Regions from separate parts of the Streptomyces sp. NBC_01775 genome, predicted to be linked through region 1. Evidence: predicted binding sites of a transcription regulator. Region 1 holds the regulator's gene; each other region holds the start of a gene.
What was found. Region 1 encodes HrcA, which represses chaperone genes, less so after heat shock. Its sites were predicted from a motif close to TTNGCACTCNGNNNNNCNGAGTGCNAA; they were not measured.
Positions count from the first base shown of each region.

Region 1 (3,274 bases):
ACCGCCAGGTCGTGCCCGGAGTGTCCGGGGCCGAGGTTGGCGAGGACGGCCTCGCGCCCGCCCAGGGGCAGGGTCAGCTCGCCGCAGACCGGATGGTGCGGCGGTACGAGGACGTCGGCCGCCTCCGCCGCCTCGTCCTCCAGGAGGCCGTGCGCCACGGCGTCGTCGCGCAGCGACTCGGCCTGCCGGACGAGAAGTTCGCCGACGCCGACGGCGCCGTACACCTGAGCGCCGGAGAAGGCGGCCGTGCCGAAGACGTGGTCGAAGTGCGGGTGGGTCAGCACGATCCGGGTCGCCGGGCGGCCCAGCAGGGCCCGTACGTCCGCGCGGATCCCGGCGCCCTCGCGCAGGGAGGAGCCGGTGTCGATGACCAGCACCTCGTCCTCGCCCCCGACCGCGCCCACCGTCGCGTCCCACTGCGGCAGCCTGCGGCGGACCACACCCGGTGCGATCCGCTCCCAGTCCGCGAGGGGAGCGGACGGATCCCGCCCCGCGTCTTCCCGATCCGGCTCCATACGACGACGCTAACGGCACAGGGCCGGCAACGCCTGCCCCCGGGCCCCGCGCGGTACGGTCGAGCCAGCTCGATCGGGCGGCCCTTGCCCTGGCTGTGGCGACCGGCCGTACACTGGCACAGGGATCCTGGCACTCCCGAACGGAGAGTGCCAGGGACGGAATCCAGAACCGCGGCCGGACGGGAGGTGTGCGTCATGCTCAGCGAGCGCCGTCTTGAGGTGCTCCGCGCCATCGTCCAGGACTACGTCGGCACGGAGGAGCCCGTGGGCTCCAAGGCCCTCACCGAGCGGCACAATCTCCAGGTCTCCCCCGCCACGGTCCGTAACGACATGGCGGCGCTGGAGGACGAGGGCTTCATCGCCCAGCCGCACACCAGCGCGGGCCGTATCCCCACCGACAAGGGGTACCGCCTCTTCGTCGACAAGCTCGCCGGAGTCAAGCCGCTGTCCTCGCCGGAGCGGCGCGCCATCCAGAACTTCCTCGACGGCGCCGTCGACCTCGACGACGTCGTGGGGCGCACGGTCCGCCTCCTGGCCCAGCTCACGCGGCAGGTCGCCGTCGTGCAGTACCCCTCGCTGACCCGTTCGACGGTGCGGCACGTGGAGCTGCTGGCGCTGGCCCCGGCGCGGCTGATGCTGGTGCTGATCACCGACACCGGCCGGGTCGAGCAGCGCCTGATCGACTGCCCGGCGCCGATCGGTGAGACGGTGCTCGCCGACCTGCGCGCGCGGCTCAACAGCCGCGTGGTGGGCCAGCGTTTCACCGAGGTCCCCTCCCTGGTGCAGGATCTTCCCGAGTCGTTCGACGCGGACGACCGGGGCACGATCTCGGCCGTGCTGGCGACCTTGCTGGAGACCCTGGTCGAGGAGACCGAGGAGCGGCTGATGATCGGCGGCACCGCCAATCTCACCCGCTTCGGACACGACTTCCCGCTGACCATCCGCCCCGTCCTGGAGGCGCTGGAGGAGCAGGTCGTTCTGCTGAAGCTGCTCGGGGAGGCCAAGGACCCGGGTATGACCGTACGAATCGGGCATGAGAACCAGCATGAGGGACTGAGTTCCACATCGGTCGTCTCGGTCGGCTACGGTTCGGGCGACGAAGCAGTCGCCAAACTTGGCGTGGTCGGACCGACCCGCATGGACTACCCCGGAACGATGGGAGCTGTACGCGCAGTGGCACGGTACGTCGGACAGATCCTCGCGGAGTCGTAAGTGGCGACGGATTATTACGCGGTCCTCGGCGTGCAGCGCGACGCCTCGCAGGACGAAATCAAGAAGGCCTTCCGCAGGCTCGCACGCGAGCTGCACCCGGACGTCAATCCGGACCCGAAGACCCAGGAGCGGTTCAAGGAGATCAACACCGCTTACGAGGTGCTCTCCGACCCGCAGAAGAAGCAGGTCTACGACCTCGGCGGCGACCCGGCCTCGGGCGCGGCGGGCGGCGCCGGAGGGTTCGGCGGCGGCTTCGGCAACTTCAGCGACATCATGGACGCCTTCTTCGGCACCGCCTCGCAGCGCGGCCCGCGCTCGCGCACGCGCCGGGGCCAGGACGCCATGATCCGGCTGGACATCGACCTGGACGAGGCGGCGTTCGGCACCACCAAGGACATCCAGGTGGACACCGCCGTCGTCTGCGGTACGTGCAGCGGCGAGGGCGCGGCGCCCGGCACCTCGGCGCAGACCTGTGACATGTGCCGCGGTCGCGGCGAGGTCTCCCAGGTCACCCGCTCCTTCCTGGGCCAGGTCATGACCTCGCGCCCGTGTCCTCAGTGCCAGGGCTTCGGCACGGTCGTGCCCACCCCCTGTCCGGAGTGCGCGGGCGACGGCCGGGTGCGCTCGCGGCGCAGCCTGACCGTGAAGATCCCCGCGGGCGTGGACAACGGCACCCGTATCCAGCTCGGAGGCGAGGGCGAGGTCGGCCCCGGCGGCGGCCCGGCGGGCGACCTGTACGTGGAGATCCACGAGACCCCGCACTCCACCTTCCAGCGGCGCGGTGACGACCTGCACTGCACGGTCACCATCCCCATGACGGCGGCGGCCCTCGGCACGAAGGTGCCGCTGGAGACGCTGGACGGCATGGAAGAGATCGACATCCGCCCCGGCACCCAGTCCGGCCAGTCGGTCCCGCTCCACGAGCGCGGCATCACGCATCTGCGCGGCGGCGGCCGGGGCCAGCTGATCGTCCACGTCGAGGTCACCACCCCCACCAAGCTGGAGCCCGAGCAGGAGGAACTGCTCCGGCGCCTGTCGAAACTGCGCGGCGAGGAACGGCCCACCGGCCAGTTTCAGCCGGGACAGCAGGGGCTGTTCTCCCGCCTGAAGGACGCCTTCAACGGGCGTTGAGGGCTGGGGCCGGTTCCTCGGCCGGGGGTCCGGGGGTTGTCCCCCGGGGGGTGCTGTAGCGGGCGTTGAGGGCTGGGAGTCGGTTCCTCGGCCGGGGGTCCGGGGGTTGTCCCCCGGGGGCGCCGTAACGGGTGTTGAGTGGGCCCTGGGCCGCCTCGGTGCTGGTGACGCGGCGTGCAGGGGGCGTAGAGGAGCGTGACAGGATAAGGCCCATGTCCACCTCGTTGCCTACGCTCTCCGAGCTGACCGAGTATCCCGTCATCCAGGCACCGATGGCCGGCGGCGTCTCCCGCCCCGAGCTGGCCGCGGCCGTCAGCGAGGCGGGCGGTCTGGGCTTTCTCGCCGGCGGGTACAAGACGCCGGACGCGATGTACAAGGAGATCAGACAGCTGCGCCGGCTCACGAGGCGGGGCTTC
Region 1 covers NZ_CP109104.1:6,342,505-6,345,778, forward strand. The annotation lists gene OHB04_RS28150 (MBL fold metallo-hydrolase) at 1-515, opposite strand, end outside; gene hrcA (heat-inducible transcriptional repressor HrcA) at 711-1,727, shown strand; gene dnaJ (molecular chaperone DnaJ) at 1,728-2,858, shown strand; gene OHB04_RS28165 (nitronate monooxygenase) at 3,071-3,274, shown strand, end outside.

Region 2 (3,274 bases), 1.2 Mb from region 1:
GGGGCTCCGCCCCCTAGGACCCCCCGGGCAACAAGCCTGTCCGGCTCTTGAGGATGAGCTCGCTGGCGCGATTGCCTGAACTGGGGGTATGTGGGGCGCCCTCTCTGCCAGAAGCGGGAAGGGCAGGGGCTAGGTCCTCTCTACCTTAAGGAAGATCAACATGAGCGTGAATGTCCGAATCCCGACCATCCTGCGGACCTACACCGGCGGCCAGGCGGAAGTCTCTGCCGAAGGCGGAACCCTCTCTGAGGTGCTGGCGGATCTGGAGAAGAACCACACCGGGATCAGTGCCCGGGTACTGGACGACGCGGGCAAGCTGCGCCGGTTCGTGAATGTCTACGTCAATGACGACGACGTCCGCTTTGAGCAGGGGCTGGAGACTCCGACTCCCGACGGCGCGGGCGTTTCGATCATTCCCGCGGTGGCGGGTGGTTGATCTTCCGGCCTGGCCGCACACAAACGGAATCGCCCCTCTCGGATAGTCATCCGGAAGGGGCGATTCCGTGTTTCGGGAGGCGGTAGAGTTGCGGAAGTCCCTCCTTCGGCCCTCAGTGGTCTTTGCCGAACGCATATGAGAACGCGGCAAGTTGTTGCCGAAAACGGCGTGTCAATTGTCGTGTTGACCCTCTATGCCCGGCCCGACTTGCCCTGCTCTACCCGCAGTTGAGCGGTTATTTCCGATCGGACGTGCCCAGAATTCTCGTCCGATTGACCTGTTGCACAGGGCGTCCGTGCAGATACATTCAGCGGCGGTCGACGCGTTCCGGCGCACACCCTCGGTTACTGGGGGTGAGGTCTGACCCGGGTTCGCGAAGTGCGGATCCGCGCAAGGGCCAGTAATAGGGGAGTTAGGAATGGCTCAGGGCACCGTCAAGTGGTTCAACGCGGAGAAGGGGTACGGCTTCATCGCGGTCGACGGTGGTGCGGACGTGTTCGTCCACTACAGCGCGATCCAGATGGACGGTTACCGCACCCTGGATGAAGGGCAGCGGGTCGAGTTCGAGATCTCGCAGGGTCAGAAGGGGCCGCAGGCGGACATGGTCCGCGTGACCGGCTGAGCGCCGGACTGCGCAGAACTTAGGGAAGGGGTCGCACCTCAAGGGTGCGGCCCCTTTCTGTGTGCCTCGGACTGGCGTTTCGTTATCAAGTGGACTGTTTTGAGCGGGTATTGACGTGTTCATGCTCCACGTGTGATGTTGGCGGCTGCTCGTCACCCCGCGTACCACGGGGCACGGAAGGCAAACCGCGTCACAAGAGCGGGGTGGTGAGCGAACGGGGGCGGTGCTCGACCATGCCGTCTTCCGTCGGAACCACGGCTGGAGGAGCGTTATGACTTCCATGAACCGCCGGACCGCGCGCGTGCTGGGTGCGGGGCTGGGACTGTCGGCACTGCTGGTGGCGGGGGTGCCGGGGGTGGCCTCGGCCGCCTCGCCCGCGTCGTCGGCGCAGGGTGCGCAGGGCTCGCAGGTGTCCGCGAAGGATGTGTCTGCGAAGAAAGAGTGCGGGTTCCAAGGTGGGGACACCTGGATCAACTGCAACAACCACAACTACCGGATCCGCGTGACGTACTACAACAACACCTCCCCCGGGAACCCGGGCGGGGAGAAGCTGCTGTGCGTCAAGCCGGGCGAGACCAACCTCTACTCGGCACTGCCGATGGTCGGAGTCTTCACCAGCGCCATGAAGCTGAACGACGACAAGTGCTCGCCCGCGGTCTGATCCCTGCGTGGCACGTGCGCGGCCCCGTCCCCGGACACGGGGGGCGGGGCCGCGCCGCATGCGCCCCTGCTGGGACTCCTCCGGAGCCGCTTGCGCCCGCCCTCCCCCAGCTACCGCTGGGAGGTGCCCCCACCGCCCACCACCCCTCATCGAGACTCCTCCGGAGCCGCTTGCACTCTTGGGGGGCGAGTGCTAATTATTGGCTTAGCACTCTCCGAGTGAGAGTGACAAAAGAAGGACCGGGTCGGTGAGGTCCGCAGGCCGGGTGGGGAAGTGAACCGCCGGGTCGTGGGCCGTCCGTCGCGGGCGCCAGCGCGGTCCGGAGAAATCCAACCCTCCCCTTGCTGCTCGGCATGGGGGAATCCAGGGAGGACCCCTTCACATGGCCAAGATCATCGCCTTTGACGAGGAGGCGCGGCGCGGTCTTGAGCGTGGCATGAACCAGCTTGCCGACGCCGTCAAGGTCACGCTCGGCCCCAAGGGCCGCAACGTCGTTCTGGAGAAGAAGTGGGGCGCACCCACGATCACCAACGACGGTGTCTCCATCGCCAAGGAGATCGAGCTTGAGGACTCCTACGAAAAGATCGGCGCAGAGCTGGTCAAGGAGGTCGCCAAGAAGACGGACGACGTAGCCGGTGACGGCACGACGACCGCGACCGTCCTGGCTCAGGCGCTGGTCAAGGAGGGCCTGCGCAACGTTGCCGCCGGCGCCAACCCGATGGCCCTCAAGCGCGGTATCGAGAAGGCCACCGAGGCCGTCTCCGGTGCCCTGCTGGAGCAGGCCAAGGACGTGGAGACCAAGGAGCAGATCGCTTCGACCGCCTCCATCTCCGCCGCTGACTCCCAGATCGGCGAGCTGATCGCCGAGGCCATGGACAAGGTCGGCAAGGAAGGCGTCATCACCGTCGAGGAGTCGCAGACCTTCGGGCTGGAGCTTGAGCTCACCGAGGGCATGCGCTTCGACAAGGGCTACATCTCCGCCTACTTCGCCACCGACATGGAGCGGATGGAGGCGGAGCTGGAGGACCCGTACATCCTCATCGTCAACTCCAAGATCAGCAACGTGAAGGACCTCCTTCCGCTGCTGGAGAAGGTCATGCAGTCGGGCAAGCCGCTGCTGATCATCGCGGAGGACGTCGAGGGCGAGGCCCTCTCCACGCTGGTCGTCAACAAGATCCGTGGCACCTTCAAGTCCGTCGCCGTCAAGGCTCCGGGCTTCGGTGACCGCCGCAAGGCGATGCTGAACGACATCGCCATCCTCACCGGCGGTCAGGTCATCGCCGAGGAGGTCGGCCTCAAGCTGGAGAACGCCGGTCTCGACCTGCTGGGCCGTGCCCGCAAGGTCCAGATCACCAAGGACGAGACCACCATCGTCGACGGTGCCGGTGACAGCGAGCAGGTCGCGGGCCGGGTCAACCAGATCCGCGCCGAGATCGAGAACAGCGACTCGGACTACGACCGCGAGAAGCTCCAGGAGCGCCTGGCGAAGCTGGCCGGCGGCGTGGCCGTCATCAAGGCCGGTGCCGCCACCGAGGTCGAGCTCAAGGAGCGCAAG
Region 2 covers NZ_CP109104.1:5,158,732-5,162,005, forward strand. The annotation lists gene OHB04_RS23100 (MoaD/ThiS family protein) at 161-436, shown strand; gene OHB04_RS23105 (cold-shock protein) at 855-1,058, shown strand; gene OHB04_RS23110 (hypothetical protein) at 1,330-1,719, shown strand; gene groL (chaperonin GroEL) at 2,102-3,274, shown strand, end outside.
Region 2: the regulator HrcA is predicted to act here: its motif matches at 1,924-1,950, upstream of groL (chaperonin GroEL).

Region 3 (3,274 bases), 2.5 Mb from region 1:
CGCGGAGCGCGTGACCTTGACCGGGTCGATGACGCCGGCCTTCACCAGGTCCGCGTACTCACCCGTCGCCGCGTTGAAGCCGTGCCCGGCCTCCAGCTCGGCGACCTTGGAGGTGATGACGTAGCCCTCCAGGCCCGCGTTCTCGGCGATCCAGCGCAGCGGCTCGACGGCGGCGCGGCGGACGGTGGCGACACCGGTGGCCTCGTCGCCCTCCTTGCCGAGGTTGCCCTCCAGCACCTTGACCGCGTGCACGAGCGCGGAGCCACCGCCGGAGACGATGCCCTCCTCGACGGCCGCGCGGGTCGCGGAGATCGCGTCCTCCAGGCGGTGCTTCTTCTCCTTCAGCTCGACCTCGGTGGCCGCGCCGACACGGATGACGCACACGCCGCCGGCGAGCTTCGCCAGGCGCTCCTGGAGCTTCTCGCGGTCCCAGTCGGAGTCGGTGGACTCGATCTCGGCCTTGATCTGCGCGACCCGGCCCTGCACGTCCTCGGACTTGCCGGCGCCGTCGACGATCGTGGTGTCGTCCTTGGTGATGGTGATGCGGCGGGCCGAGCCCAGCACGTCGAGACCGGCCTGGTCGAGCTTGAGACCGACCTCCTCGGCGATGACGGTGGCGCCGGTCAGCGTCGCCATGTCGCCGAGCATCGCCTTGCGGCGGTCGCCGAAGCCGGGGGCCTTGACGGCGACGGCGTTGAAGGTGCCGCGGATCTTGTTGACGACGAGGGTCGAGAGGGCCTCGCCCTCCACGTCCTCGGCGATGATCAGCAGGGGCTTGGAGCCGCCGGCCTGCATGATCTTCTCCAGCAGCGGCAGCAGGTCCTGGATGGAGCTGATCTTGCCCTGGTGGATCAGGATGTACGGGTCGTCGAGGACGGCCTCCATACGCTCCTGGTCGGTGACGAAGTACGGCGAGAGGTAGCCCTTGTCGAAGGCCATGCCCTCGGTGAAGTCCAGCTCCAGGCCGAAGGTCTGGGACTCCTCGACGGTGATGACACCGTCCTTGCCGACCTTGTCCATCGCCTCGGCGATCAGCTCGCCGACCTGCTTGTCCTGCGCGGACAGGCCGGCGACGGAGGCGATGTCCTCCTTCGAGTCGATCGGGCGGGCCGTGGAGACCAGCTCGTCGGAGACGGCGGCGACGGCCGCGTCGATGCCCTTCTTCAGGGCGGCCGGGGAAGCACCCGCGGCGACGTTGCGCAGGCCCTCGCGGACCAGCGCCTGGGCCAGCACCGTGGCGGTGGTGGTGCCGTCACCCGCGATGTCGTTGGTCTTGGTCGCCACCTCCTTCAGGAGCTGGGCGCCAAGGTTCTCGTAGGGGTCCTCGACCTCGACCTCGCGCGCGATGGTCACGCCGTCGTTGGTGATGGTCGGGGCGCCGAACTTCTTGTCGATGACGACGTTCCGGCCGCGGGGGCCGATGGTCACCTTCACGGTGTCCGCGAGGCTGTTGACGCCCCGCTCAAGGGCGCGACGGGCGTCCTCGTCGAACTTCAGGATCTTGGCCATGGGAGCTGCTGTGTCCTCTCACACGTCTCGCACGAGCCGCGCCCTGGCCCCTGCTACCTCATGGGGAGCGGGCACCAGGGCGCGATTCACCTGCAAACTGCTGTGTCCGGATTACTGCTGTGTCCGGATTACTTCTCGACGATCGCGAGAACGTCGCGAGCCGAGAGGACGAGGTAGTCCTCGCCGCTGTACTTCACTTCGGTGCCGCCGTACTTGCTGTAGAGCACGATGTCGCCGACGGACACGTCGAGCGGCAGGCGGTTACCGTCCTCGAAGCGGCCCGGGCCCACGGCCAGGACGGTGCCCTCCTGGGGCTTCTCCTTGGCGGTGTCCGGAATGACCAGGCCCGAGGCCGTGGTCTCTTCAGCGTCGAGCGGCTGGACCACAATGCGGTCCTCAAGCGGCTTGATGGCAACCTTGGAACTGGCGGTCGTCACGATCCGACCTCCCCCTTCGGAGATCTCATCACGGGGTCACATGTCTGGAGTGGCGACCTGGTAGATCCGTCGTCGCGGGTGCCGGATCTGCCCGTCGCTACTGCTGGCACTCCCACGGGGAGAGTGCCAGGGTCGACATTATGCCGGGCTTAGCACTCGGTCAAGCGGAGTGCTAGCCGCACCGGCTGGTGGGGGTGTCTTGGTTGCCGTACGTTTTCGGCTTTCCCGCCGTGGGAGGTTGTCGCTCGCGCTCGTCCTCAAGCGCCGGACGGGCTACTTGTAGCCCGTCCGGCGCTTGAGGAGCGGGGGTTCGGGGCGGAGCCCCCTGAAAGAAGCAGGAAGGGGCGGGGTTGGGGAAGAGGGAGAATGGCGGGGTGGAACCGGACGTGTTCGAGCGGCTGCTCGGCGAGGAGGGGCAGGCGCTCCTGCATGAGGTGCGGGACGTGGATCCCGCGCGGGAGTTGGAGGCGGCCACCAAGCTGCGGCGCGCGTACGACGCCGACCTCGTGTCGGCCGCGCTCGCTCAGGCCAGGTTCCGGCAGCGCGCGGCGGCCAAGTTCGACGCGGCCGACGCCGCGCGGATGTACTTCACGCCGAACGGTCTGGAACAGGCCACCCGGGCGCCGGTCGCGGACCACCGGGCCCGCCGGTTCGCGGAGCTGGGTGCCCGCCGCGTCCTGGACCTGTGCTGCGGCGCCGGCGGCGACGCCCTCGCGCTGGCGCGGGCCGGGATCCAGGTGCTGGCCGTCGATCGTGACCCGCTGACCTGCGCGGTCGCCCGCGCCAACGCGGAGGCGCTGGGGCTGGCCGACCGGATGGAGGTGCGCTGCGCCGATGTCACCGAGGTCGCCACGGACGGCTGGGACGCGGTGTTCGCCGACCCGGCGCGCCGTACGGGGCGGGGCAGGGTGTTCGACCCCGAGGCGTACTCCCCGCCGCTGAGCTGGGCCGTGGAGACCGCGCGCCGCGCGCCGCCGGCGGCGGCGCTGAAGGTCGCGCCCGGCATCCCGCACGAGGCGGTGCCGCCGGAGGCCGGGGCCGAATGGGTCTCGGACGGCGGGGACGTGAAGGAGGCGGTGCTCTGGTTCACCGGATCGCCTGGTGAGATCAGGGCGACGCTGCTGCCCGCCGGCCGGACGCTGACCGGCCGGGGCCTGCCCGATCCGGACGTCGGGCCGGTGGGCCGGTTTCTCTTCGAACCGGATGGTGCGGTGATTCGCGCGCACTTGGTCGCCGAGGTGGCGGCGGAGGTGGGCGGGCGGCTGATCGACCCGACGATCGCGTACGTGACGGCGGACGCGCCGCACCGCACGCCGTATGCCACCGGG
Region 3 covers NZ_CP109104.1:3,820,388-3,823,661, forward strand. The annotation lists gene groL (chaperonin GroEL) at 1-1,509, opposite strand, end outside; gene groES (co-chaperone GroES) at 1,638-1,946, opposite strand; gene OHB04_RS16935 (class I SAM-dependent methyltransferase) at 2,321-3,274, shown strand, end outside.
Region 3: the regulator HrcA is predicted to act here: its motif matches at 2,096-2,122, upstream of groES (co-chaperone GroES).